Regions from separate parts of the Escherichia sp. B1147 genome, predicted to be linked through region 1. Evidence: riboswitches for the same ligand, from Rfam matches in the RefSeq annotation. Region 1 holds a riboswitch; each other region holds the start of a gene.
The links. A riboswitch is a leader RNA that binds a small molecule or an ion and turns the genes downstream of it on or off. The one in region 1 is predicted to bind thiamine pyrophosphate.
Positions count from the first base shown of each region.

Region 2: it holds a riboswitch for thiamine pyrophosphate, as region 1 does, so the genes downstream of both, thiC (phosphomethylpyrimidine synthase ThiC) here and thiM (hydroxyethylthiazole kinase) in region 1, are expected to answer to the same signal.
Region 3: it holds a riboswitch for thiamine pyrophosphate, as region 1 does, so the genes downstream of both, thiB (thiamine ABC transporter substrate binding subunit) here and thiM (hydroxyethylthiazole kinase) in region 1, are expected to answer to the same signal.

Region 1 covers NZ_LFHY01000005.1:491,876-495,265, forward strand. The annotation lists gene rcnB (Ni(II)/Co(II) efflux transporter accessory subunit RcnB) at 1-235, opposite strand, end outside; gene rcnA (nickel/cobalt efflux protein RcnA) at 453-1,265, opposite strand; gene rcnR (Ni(II)/Co(II)-binding transcriptional repressor RcnR) at 1,386-1,658, shown strand; TPP riboswitch at 1,750-1,846, shown strand; gene thiM (hydroxyethylthiazole kinase) at 1,881-2,669, shown strand; gene thiD (bifunctional hydroxymethylpyrimidine kinase/phosphomethylpyrimidine kinase) at 2,666-3,390, shown strand, end outside.
Region 2 covers NZ_LFHY01000023.1:22,599-25,988, forward strand. The annotation lists gene thiE (thiamine phosphate synthase) at 1-47, opposite strand, end outside; gene thiC (phosphomethylpyrimidine synthase ThiC) at 47-1,942, opposite strand; TPP riboswitch at 2,022-2,122, opposite strand; gene A9180_RS20890 (Rsd/AlgQ family anti-sigma factor) at 2,174-2,650, opposite strand; gene nudC (NAD(+) diphosphatase) at 2,745-3,390, shown strand, end outside.
Region 3 covers NZ_LFHY01000002.1:147,776-151,165, reverse strand. The annotation lists gene thiP (thiamine/thiamine pyrophosphate ABC transporter permease ThiP) at 1-243, opposite strand, end outside; gene thiB (thiamine ABC transporter substrate binding subunit) at 219-1,202, opposite strand; TPP riboswitch at 1,233-1,332, opposite strand; gene sgrR (DNA-binding transcriptional regulator SgrR) at 1,366-3,021, opposite strand; gene sgrT (glucose uptake inhibitor SgrT) at 3,110-3,241, shown strand; gene leuD (3-isopropylmalate dehydratase small subunit) at 3,347-3,390, opposite strand, start outside.

The sequences.
Region 1 (3,390 bases):
CGTCAGGGGCGGGCAGATTACGCAACTGCCACTGCTTAATGTTGTACTCATCGGTACGGTACATTTCTGGTACGGTGTCACCTGGTTTGAAATGCTTGAAGTCAGCAATGAAACTGCTTAACTCATACTTTGAAATTCCCGAGGCATTGGTCGAACCCGCGGTGGCTGGTGCGGCCCATGCTGCGCTGGTTACCAGCAAAAGCGCACCCAGCAACATCTTATTTTTTATGGTCATATACTCTCCACTTTGGGGATCAGTAAAATCAGTCGCATATCTTTCCTGCCATACAATATAACCGACAAGAGATATTTTGTTAGTGATCCCATGATTTCGTAAAAAGTGTAAATGAAAGGATGCAGCAAAAGCATCCTCATTGAACGAGAAGTCAGCGGAATAAGTTGATTTAAGAATCATCCTGGGCTAAAGGGATAGCGAAGCCCAGGTAATTGTTTTATCTCATAATACCCATAAAGCCATGCACTCCCATATACAACCCGACTAAGCCAATTAACAGACTGGAGAAATAGGGGGCGCGTTTAGCGACAGTGTTAAATCCGCGCCAGCGTTTTGCAACCTGTTGAACACTGATTGCCGCCCCAACGCCTACGGTGACCAGCGTTAACGCCAGGCCAATGCTGAAACTGACGACCAGTGTTGCGCCCAGTGTCAGGGCTTTCAACTGAATGCAAATCAATAGCACGGTAATTGCCGCTGGGCAGGGGATCAGTCCACCTGTTAAACCAAACAATAAAATTTGCCAGTTGGTCACTTCTCTGCCATCGAAGCGGCGTTTAATGTCATTGGCATGGGCTCGTGCATGGGCATCCTGATACTCTTCGCTGTCGCTATGTTCATGATGGTGGTGATGTTCGTGGTCGTGATGATGTTCATGATCATGCCCGTGCATATTCTCAAGCCAGCTTCGTTCGCCGCGCCAGGTGCGCCAGAACATCCAGAACGCGGTGCCAATAATGATCACCGCGGAAATCAGCTGGAGCCACGGTTCCGCTGACTGCGCAGTAAAGCGTTTGCTTATCACCATCCCACCAAAAGCAATCAACCAGACTACCACGGTATGCGATATGGTTGCCGCCAGTCCAAGCATCACCGCCTGTTTGATGGTGCCTTTAATGGCGATAATAAACGCCGCCATCATCGTTTTTGAGTGTCCTGGCTCCAGACCATGTAGCGCACCAAGTAAGATGGCGCTGGGGATGAAAAACCAGGCGTTTCCTTGCTGAAGAAGAGTGGTAAATTCGGTCATGATAATAATTCTTAGTATTAAGTCGGCGGCCTGATTCTACTCCCCCCCAGTACATGATACTACCCCCCAGTAGATTAGTAGTGCTATGATTTTCCATGATCTTGTTAACCAGGTGTTACCATGTCTCATACCATTCGCGATAAACAGAAACTGAAAGCACGCGCCAGTAAGATTCAGGGACAGGTCGTCGCGCTCAAGAAAATGCTCGACGAGCCGCACGAATGCGCTGCCGTTCTACAACAGATTGCCGCTATCCGTGGTGCGGTAAACGGTTTGATGCGGGAAGTGATTAAAGGTCATCTGACGGAACACATAGTTCACCAGGGGGATGAGCTAAAGCGTGAAGAAGACCTGGATGTTGTTCTTAAGGTGCTGGATTCTTATATCAAATAATTTCACAACATTATTGTAATACCGCCGTTTTTCCTCGTTTACAACGTGTGCGCGGGACATTACCATCCTCATCTGCGATTCATCATCGCAACTAAACGACTCGGGGTGCCCTTCTGCGTGAAGGCTGAGAAATACCCGTATCACCTGATCTGGATAATGCCAGCGTAGGGAAGTCACAGGCCGCCAGGTCATTGCTTCTTCACGTTATGGCAGGAGCAAACTATGCAAATCGACCTGCTGAGTCCGGCGCAACCTGCGCACGCGTTACACCTTTTTCACCAACATTCCCCCCTTGTGCATTGCATGACCAATGATGTGGTGCAAACCTTTACTGCCAATACCTTGCTGGCGCTCGGTGCATCGCCAGCGATGGTTATCGAAACCGAAGAGGCCAGTCAATTTTCGGCCATCGCCAGTGCTTTGCTGATTAACGTTGGCACACTGACGCAGCCACGCGCACGGGCGATGCGTGCCGCCGTTGAACATGCAAAACACTCCCAAACGCCCTGGACGCTTGATCCGGTCGCGGTTGGTGCGCTCGATTATCGTCGCCGTTTTTGTCATGAACTTTTATCTTTTAAACCGGCAGCGATACGCGGTAATGCATCGGAAATCATGGCATTAGCGGGCATTTCCAATGGTGGCCGTGGTGTGGATACCACTGACGCCACAGTAAGCGCATTGCCTGCTGCGCAAACTCTGGCTCTGGAAACTGGCGCAGTCGTCGTGGTCACTGGCGAGGTGGATTATATTACCGATGGTCGTCGCACCGTTGGTATTCACGGCGGCGATCCGTTAATGACCAAAGTGGTAGGAACTGGCTGTGCATTATCGGCGGTTGTTGCTGCCTGTTGTGCATTACCTGGCGATACGCTGGAAAACGTCGCATCTGGCTGTCACTGGATGAAACAAGCCGGAGAGCGCGCAGTCGCCAGAAGCGAGGGGCCGGGCAGTTTTGTTCCACATTTCCTTGATGCGCTCTGGCAATTGACGCAGGAGGTACTGGCATGAAACGGATTAACGCTCTGACGATTGCCGGTACTGATCCGAGTGGTGGTGCAGGAATTCAGGCCGATCTTAAAACCTTCTCGGCGCTAGGTGCGTACGGTTGCTCGGTAATCACCGCGCTGGTGGCGCAAAATACCCGTGGCGTACAGTCGGTGTATCGCATTGAGCCTGATTTTGTCGCTGCACAACTTGATTCGGTGTTCAGCGATGTACGAATCGACACCACCAAAATCGGCATGCTGGCGGAAACCGATATCGTTGAAGCGGTGGCAGAACGGCTGCAACGTTACCAGATCCAAAACGTGGTACTGGATACCGTCATGCAGGCAAAAAGCGGCGACCCGCTACTTTCACCTTCGGCGGTTGCCACGCTGCGCAGTCGATTATTGCCACGGGTTTCATTAATAACGCCAAACTTGCCCGAAGCTGCCGCCTTGCTCGACGCGCCACATGCGCATAACGAACAGGAAATGCGGGAGCAGGGGCGAGCACTGTTGGCGATGGGCTGCGGTGCAGTGCTGATGAAAGGCGGTCATCTGGATGATGAGCAAAGCCCGGATTGGCTGTTTACTCGCGACGGCGAACAGCGGTTTACCGCGCCGCGCATTATGACCAAAAACACCCATGGCACGGGTTGTACGCTCTCTGCGGCGCTGGCGGCATTGCGTCTGCGCCATACAAACTGGGGCGACACCGTTCAGGAAGCAAAAAGCTGGCTTTCAGC
Region 2 (3,390 bases), on a different contig from region 1:
TACAGTCCTAAACGAAAAGGTACGGGAGGAAAATCAGGCTGATACATCACGCTTCCTCCTTACGCAGGTAGATTTCCCCGCCTCTGGCGCGGAAGTTCTCTGACATATCCGCCATTCCCACTTCAATGGTTTGCGCGGCGGCGTAATCACGTACTTCCTGGCTGATTTTCATCGAGCAGAATTTCGGCCCACACATGGAGCAAAAATGGGCGACTTTGCCGGATTCTTGCGGCAGGGTTTCATCGTGATAAGCGCGGGCGGTAAACGGGTCGAGGGCCAGATTAAACTGGTCTTCCCAGCGAAATTCGAAGCGGGCTTTCGACATGGCGTTATCGCGAATTTGCGCACCCGGATGCCCTTTCGCCAGGTCGGCGGCGTGGGCAGCAATCTTATAGGTGATAAGCCCCTGCTTAACATCTTCTTTATTAGGCAGACCCAGATGCTCTTTTGGCGTTACGTAACAAAGCATCGCGCAGCCAAACCAGCCAATCATCGCCGCGCCAATCCCTGACGTGAAGTGGTCATAGCCCGGCGCAATGTCGGTGGTCAGCGGCCCGAGGGTATAGAACGGCGCTTCATGGCAGCGCTCTAACTCCTCGGTCATATTGCGGCGGATCATCTGCATCGGCACATGCCCCGGGCCTTCAATCATCACCTGCACGTCATATTCCCAGGCGATTTTGGTCAGTTCGCCCAGCGTATGCAGCTCGGCAAACTGCGCTTCATCGTTGGCGTCCTGAATAGAACCGGGACGCAGGCCGTCGCCCAATGACAGCGAAACGTCATAAGCGGCACAGATTTCACAAATTTCGCGGAAGTGTTGATAGAGGAAATTTTCCTGATGGTGGGAGAGGCACCATTTCGCCATAATCGAACCGCCGCGCGACACAATACCGGTCAGACGTTTGGCGGTCATCGGCACGTAGCGCAGCAGCACGCCCGCATGGATAGTGAAGTAATCCACTCCCTGCTCGGCCTGTTCCAGCAGTGTGTCGCGGAACGTTTCCCAGGTAAGATCTTCAGCGATCCCGTTAACTTTCTCCAGCGCCTGGTAGATCGGCACAGTACCGATCGGCACCGGGCTGTTACGCAAAATCCACTCGCGGGTTTCGTGAATATAGCGACCGGTGGAGAGATCCATCACCGTATCCGCTCCCCAGCGCGTGGACCACACCAGTTTTTCCACTTCTTCTTCGATGGAAGAGGTGACCGCCGAGTTGCCGATATTGGCGTTAACTTTTACCAGGAAGTTGCGACCAATGATCATCGGCTCCGATTCCGGATGATTGATATTAGCAGGGATAATGGCACGTCCGGCAGCGACTTCATCACGGACAAATTCCGCGGTGATATTTTCCGGCAGGCGAGCACCAAAGCTCATTCCAGGATGCTGGTGGCGCAAAACTTCGCTACGAATGCGCTCGCGTCCCATATTCTCGCGAATGGCGATGAATTCCATCTCCGGTGTGATGATGCCCTGACGGGCGTAGTGCAACTGCGTGACGCGGCGGCCTGCTTTGGCGCGTTTTGGCGTTAATACGCCGCTAAAACGCAGCTCGTCGAGGCCATCATCTGCCAGCCGCGCTTTGCTGTAATCGGAACTGCGCACGGTGAGTTCTTCGGTATCGCCGCGCGCCTCGATCCACGGCTGACGCAGCTTTGCCAGCCCTTGCTGCACGTTAATGGCGATCTGCGGATCGCCATACGGGCCGGAGGTGTCGTAGACCGGAATCGCTTCGTTTTCTTCGTACTGCGGCTGTTCTTTGCTGCCGCCAATTAGCGTCGGGTTAAGCTGGATCTCACGCATTGGCACACGCACGCCGGGATGTGTGCCGGTGATGTAAATGCGTTTTGAGTTGGGAAAGGCGGTGCCTTCCAGGGTGTCGATAAAATGTTGGGCCTGGGCGCGCTGTTCGCGGCGGGTCAGTTTTGTTGCAGACATAGCTCATTCCAAAAGTTAAGGACGTGGCTTGTCAGACGACGGATGAAGCAAGAGACGATCGCCGCAAAGGCGATGCGATAGCAGATTAACTCTTGTTCCCTTCGCAGGTATTAGCCTGATCAGGTTCCGCGGATCCCGAATGAACGGTCTCAGCCAGTTAAGGCACTCCGACAAGAAATTAGCCCCGCAAACGGGGCATTGAATGTAAATTACGCGTTAACAGCGCAGAACTCAAGCAGGATGTTTGACGCGAGCGGCGTCAAGCACCAGCAGAATCAGCTTATCTTCCAGTACGAAGCGTGCTTCCAGCGCCTCGCCGATGTCAGATAAAACCTGTTGAAACTCAAGGTAATTATCATGATCGATGGCGGTTTCCAGGCTGGAATCATAGTAATCCATAATCTGTTGCGTGTTGGCTTCCAGCTGCGGCCAAATCTTCGCGGCATGAGCGAGTTGCCCGTTGCCTTCTAGTTTATGAAGAATGCGTTCATAAATACTGAAATGTCCAGCAGACAGGTAGTCGACCAGACTCTGGCAAAAATCATCAAGGGCTTTTTCATTCAGCCTCATGTACGATTCTTTGCCAGGCTTAATGCCAACCAGATTGTAGTAAGCCACGAGCAGATGCTTACGTACATGTAGCCAGCGATCAACCAGTTTGTTACTTCCTCTGACGTGCTCCGTCAGGTTATCGAGCTGGTTAAGCATGATTGACTCCGCAAGTTTGTATTCAAAAACTGCTCAGTGAGAAATGTAAAAACCATGTTAAACATGCCAGTGATGCAAAGGTAGTGCAAGAGCTATGGATCGTATAATTGAAAAATTAGATCACGGCTGGTGGGTAGTCAGTCATGAACAAAAATTATGGTTGCCGAAGGGAGAATTACCATACGGCGAAGCGGCAAATTTCGATCTTGTGGGTCAGCGCGCACTGCATATAGGCGAATGGCAGGGAGAACCTGTTTGGCTAGTGCAACAGCAGCGTCGTCACGATATGGGATCGGTACGTCAGGTGATTGATCTGGATGTTGGGCTGTTTCAACTGGCTGGGCGCGGTGTGCAACTGGCGGAGTTTTACCGCTCACATAAATATTGCGGCTACTGCGGCCATGAGATGTATCCGAGCAAAACCGAATGGGCAATGCTGTGCAGTCACTGCCGTGAGCGTTACTATCCACAAATTGCCCCCTGCATTATCGTTGCCATCCGTCGCGATGATTCGATCCTTCTTGCCCAGCATACCCGCCATCGAAACGGTGTCCATACGGTACTTGCCGGATTCGTTGAAGTGGGCGAAACCCTCGAGCAGGCAGTCGCGCGGGAAGTGATGGAAGAGAGCGGAATTAAAGTCAAAAATCTGCGTTATGTGACCTCCCAACCGTGGCCGTTTCCTCAGTCTTTAATGACCGCGTTTATGGCGGAATATGACAGCGGCGATATCGTCATTG
Region 3 (3,390 bases), on a different contig from region 1:
GAGGGCGCGGGCAAGGAATATCGCCGGTACGACAGATAGCAGCGCCGAGAGAAACGCCTGCCAGAAGGAGAAGCGCACCACATGCCACAGGTAGCTATCCTGCCAGATGGCCGACCAGTCACCCTGCGGCGCGTTCCACCACAGGGCGAGAAAGGCCGCCAGCGCAACCGCCACCACCAGCGTGGCGGCGCTTACACCTGGAATTAACCAGCCGGGAATTAACGGGTGACGGCGCGTTGCCATTCGCTAATCCATGTCTGACGTTGTGCCGCCACTTCGGCGGGCGTGAACTCCAGCGTGGTGGCCGGTTTGGTCAGTTGTTCAAATCCGGCAGGTAGCGCGACGTTTGCCACCGGATACATCCAGTTGCCGGTTGGGATCGCATTCTGGAAAGCCGGAGAAACCATAAACTGAAGGAATTTTTGCGCCAGCTCCGGCTGCTTGCTGGCAGCGGTGCGGGCGGCAACTTCCACTTGCAGATAGTGGCCTTCGCTAAAGTTCGCGGCGGCGTAGTTATCTTTTTTCTCTTCGAGAATGTGATAAGCCGGAGAAGTGGTGTAGCTCAATACCAGATCGCTTTCGCCTTTTAAAAACAGGCCGTAGGCTTCGCTCCAGCCTTTGGTGACTGTGACGGTTTTCTTCGCCAGCTTCTGCCAGGCTTGTGGGGCGTCATCGCCATAGACTTTTTGCATCCACAGCAGCAGACCCAGGCCCGGCGTACTGGTGCGTGGATCCTGATAAATCACCCGCCAGTTCTGATCGCTCTCAACCAGTTCTTTCAGGCTTTGCGGCGGATTTTTCAGTTTGTTCTTGTCATAGACGAAGGCGAAGTAGCCGTAATCAAATGGTACGAAAGTGTCATTATTCCAGCCGCCGGGAACGTTAACGGCATCCGCTGGCACGCCACTTTTGGCGAACAGTCCGGTTTTGCTGGCTGCATCTAACAAATTGTTATCCAGCCCCAGCACCACATCAGCTTTGCTGTTTTTGCCTTCCATCCGCAGACGGTTGAGCAGTGAGACGCCATCTTCCAGCGCCACCAGTTTCAGTTCGCAATTACAGTCGGCTTCAAAGGCTTTTTTGACTACCGGACCTGGCCCCCAGTCGGCAGCGAAGGAGTCGTAGGTATAAACAGTCAGAACGGGTTTAGCGAAAACGGGCGCTGTGCACAGCAACAGCAGGGGAAGACATTTTTTTAACACTTTGCACCTCAAAAAAGAGTGGCAAAGGACTTGAGAAGGAGCCTCAAATCCCTTCGCCGGCGTTATCCGGATCAGGTTCGACGGGTATTTTCTCAGCGCACGCGTCTGCGTGGCACCCCGTTGAGAACGGCGTTAGTGTAGTGATTTTGTTATCAACCAGCAATCATGGATCCGGCGGCGCAAACCACGCTGATTTAAAATCGAACCAGCCGAGGGTATTCATACGCAGGCCGCGCATACTGCGTTGCCCCTGAATGATCAACCAGTGATGGATAAGCGGCACCATCGCTTTGCTGGTGACCAACTGTTGGCACCAGTTCGCCAGATTCATCTCACCATTACGCCAGCGGGCGGCGTCGGCTTGCCAGTCGAGAGGAATACAGTGTTGCAGCAGCGGCACTTCGCACAAGTGCGCGAACAGTGAAAAATCCAGCGGCAGCGTAAAGTTGGCGCTGTTAAGCCAGATGTCGCTTTCGAACTCACCTTCGTGCCACTGATCGTAGCTGATCTCTTTGATTTCCAGCGTAACCTGATGACTCGCCAGAATCTGCTGCATGATCCCGGCAATGACCCGATGTTCAATATGATCCTGATAAAATGTCAGGGTGAGATGTTCCAGCCCGGCAGGCTTTTCGCAATGCGTGGGGCGGGCATGGTGCCAGCGGGGGAGCAGCCCATAGGCCGGAAACCACAGTTGCTGGTACTGTTCCTCGGCGAAATAAACCAGATTGGTCGGCGAAAGCACATAGCTTATCCAGTCTCTGACTTGCTGATTCGCCCCGCGATGAGTCCGACTGTCGAACAGTAAATAATAGCAGCCTTCCTCCAGGCGACTTTCAATCTCTTTTTCCTCGCCCTGTGGTCCTTTCAGCATCAGCCCTCCGGCTGGCTCGTCGGCAATTTCCGGCAAGACCCAGACGTTAACTTCGTCGATTAGCGCCCGATAACCGAAGAAATCGTCGAATGCCTGAATTTTCAGTTGATTGCTGCTGTTACGCATTACCGCATATGGACCGGTGCCGATGGGATGGCTGGCAAAGTTACTGATGGTTTCCCATTCACGTGGCAGGATCATCGCCGGAACTTGCCCCAGCAATAACGGCAACCAGCGGTCCGGCTGCGTGAGATGGATATCCAGCGTCCAGGGCGTCGGCGACACAATTTCAGCAATGTGGGAATAGAGCGGCAGCGTATTGATCCGTTTCAATGAGGCGATCACATCGTCCATTTCAAGTTCACGGCCATGATGAAAATGGACCCCTGGGCGCAAAAAGAAGCGCCAGTGGAGTGGGGAAATTTGCTGCCAGTGGTGGGCTATATCTGCCTCCAGTTCCCCATTTTCCTCATTTACGCGCGTGAGCGAACTGAAGATTTGCCGGGCGATATGGGTTTCAGAACGGCGCAATGCGCTGCCGGGTAGCAGGTTGCGCAACGGACGATAGTAGAGGACACGCAGGATGTGCCGACCCTGGCGGAAGCTGCGTCCCAGATGAGAAATCAGCATTTGCCGCACGGCAGTTTTGTCACCGACTAGCTGCACCAACTGGTCAATGCGATCCTGCTCCAGCAGGTCTTCCGCCCGTTGTTGCTGAAGCGCCAGCCCGGTGTAGAGGAATGTCAGACGCGAGCGTTTACCGCGCCCGACTTCCGCTTCCCATGTTAACCAGCCGCGATCCTGCATGGTGTTGAGCAGGGTGCGCATATGACGGCGGGAGCAGCTCAATAACTCTGCCAGTTCGTTGAGCGTCGTGTCCTGCGATCTACCCTCGCAGCATTGCCACAGGCGGATGAACTGTTGTTGCAGACGACCAGAAGGCATAAAAGGGGAACTCCTGCGCAAAAGTCAGCAATTTAATTTTCCCTATATTAAGTCAATAATTCTTAACGATGAAGCAAGGAGGTGTCCCATGCGTCAGTTTTATCAGCACTATTTTACCGCGACAGCGACGTTGTGCTGGTTGCGTTGGTTAAGCGTTCCACAACGATTAATCATGCTTGAAGAGCTGATGCAGTGGGAGGGGAGTGATTCTGACTACTGATTTGCGGACATCATGTGTGACTGAGTATTGGTGTTAATCGCCACGCCAGCAGTGAATACCTGCTGGCTTTTTTCTTTTTGGCGATTGAGCCGGACGGCGTACAAACTAACGCATAAACGCCGGTTGCTTCTCTTCATAAATGGCAATGG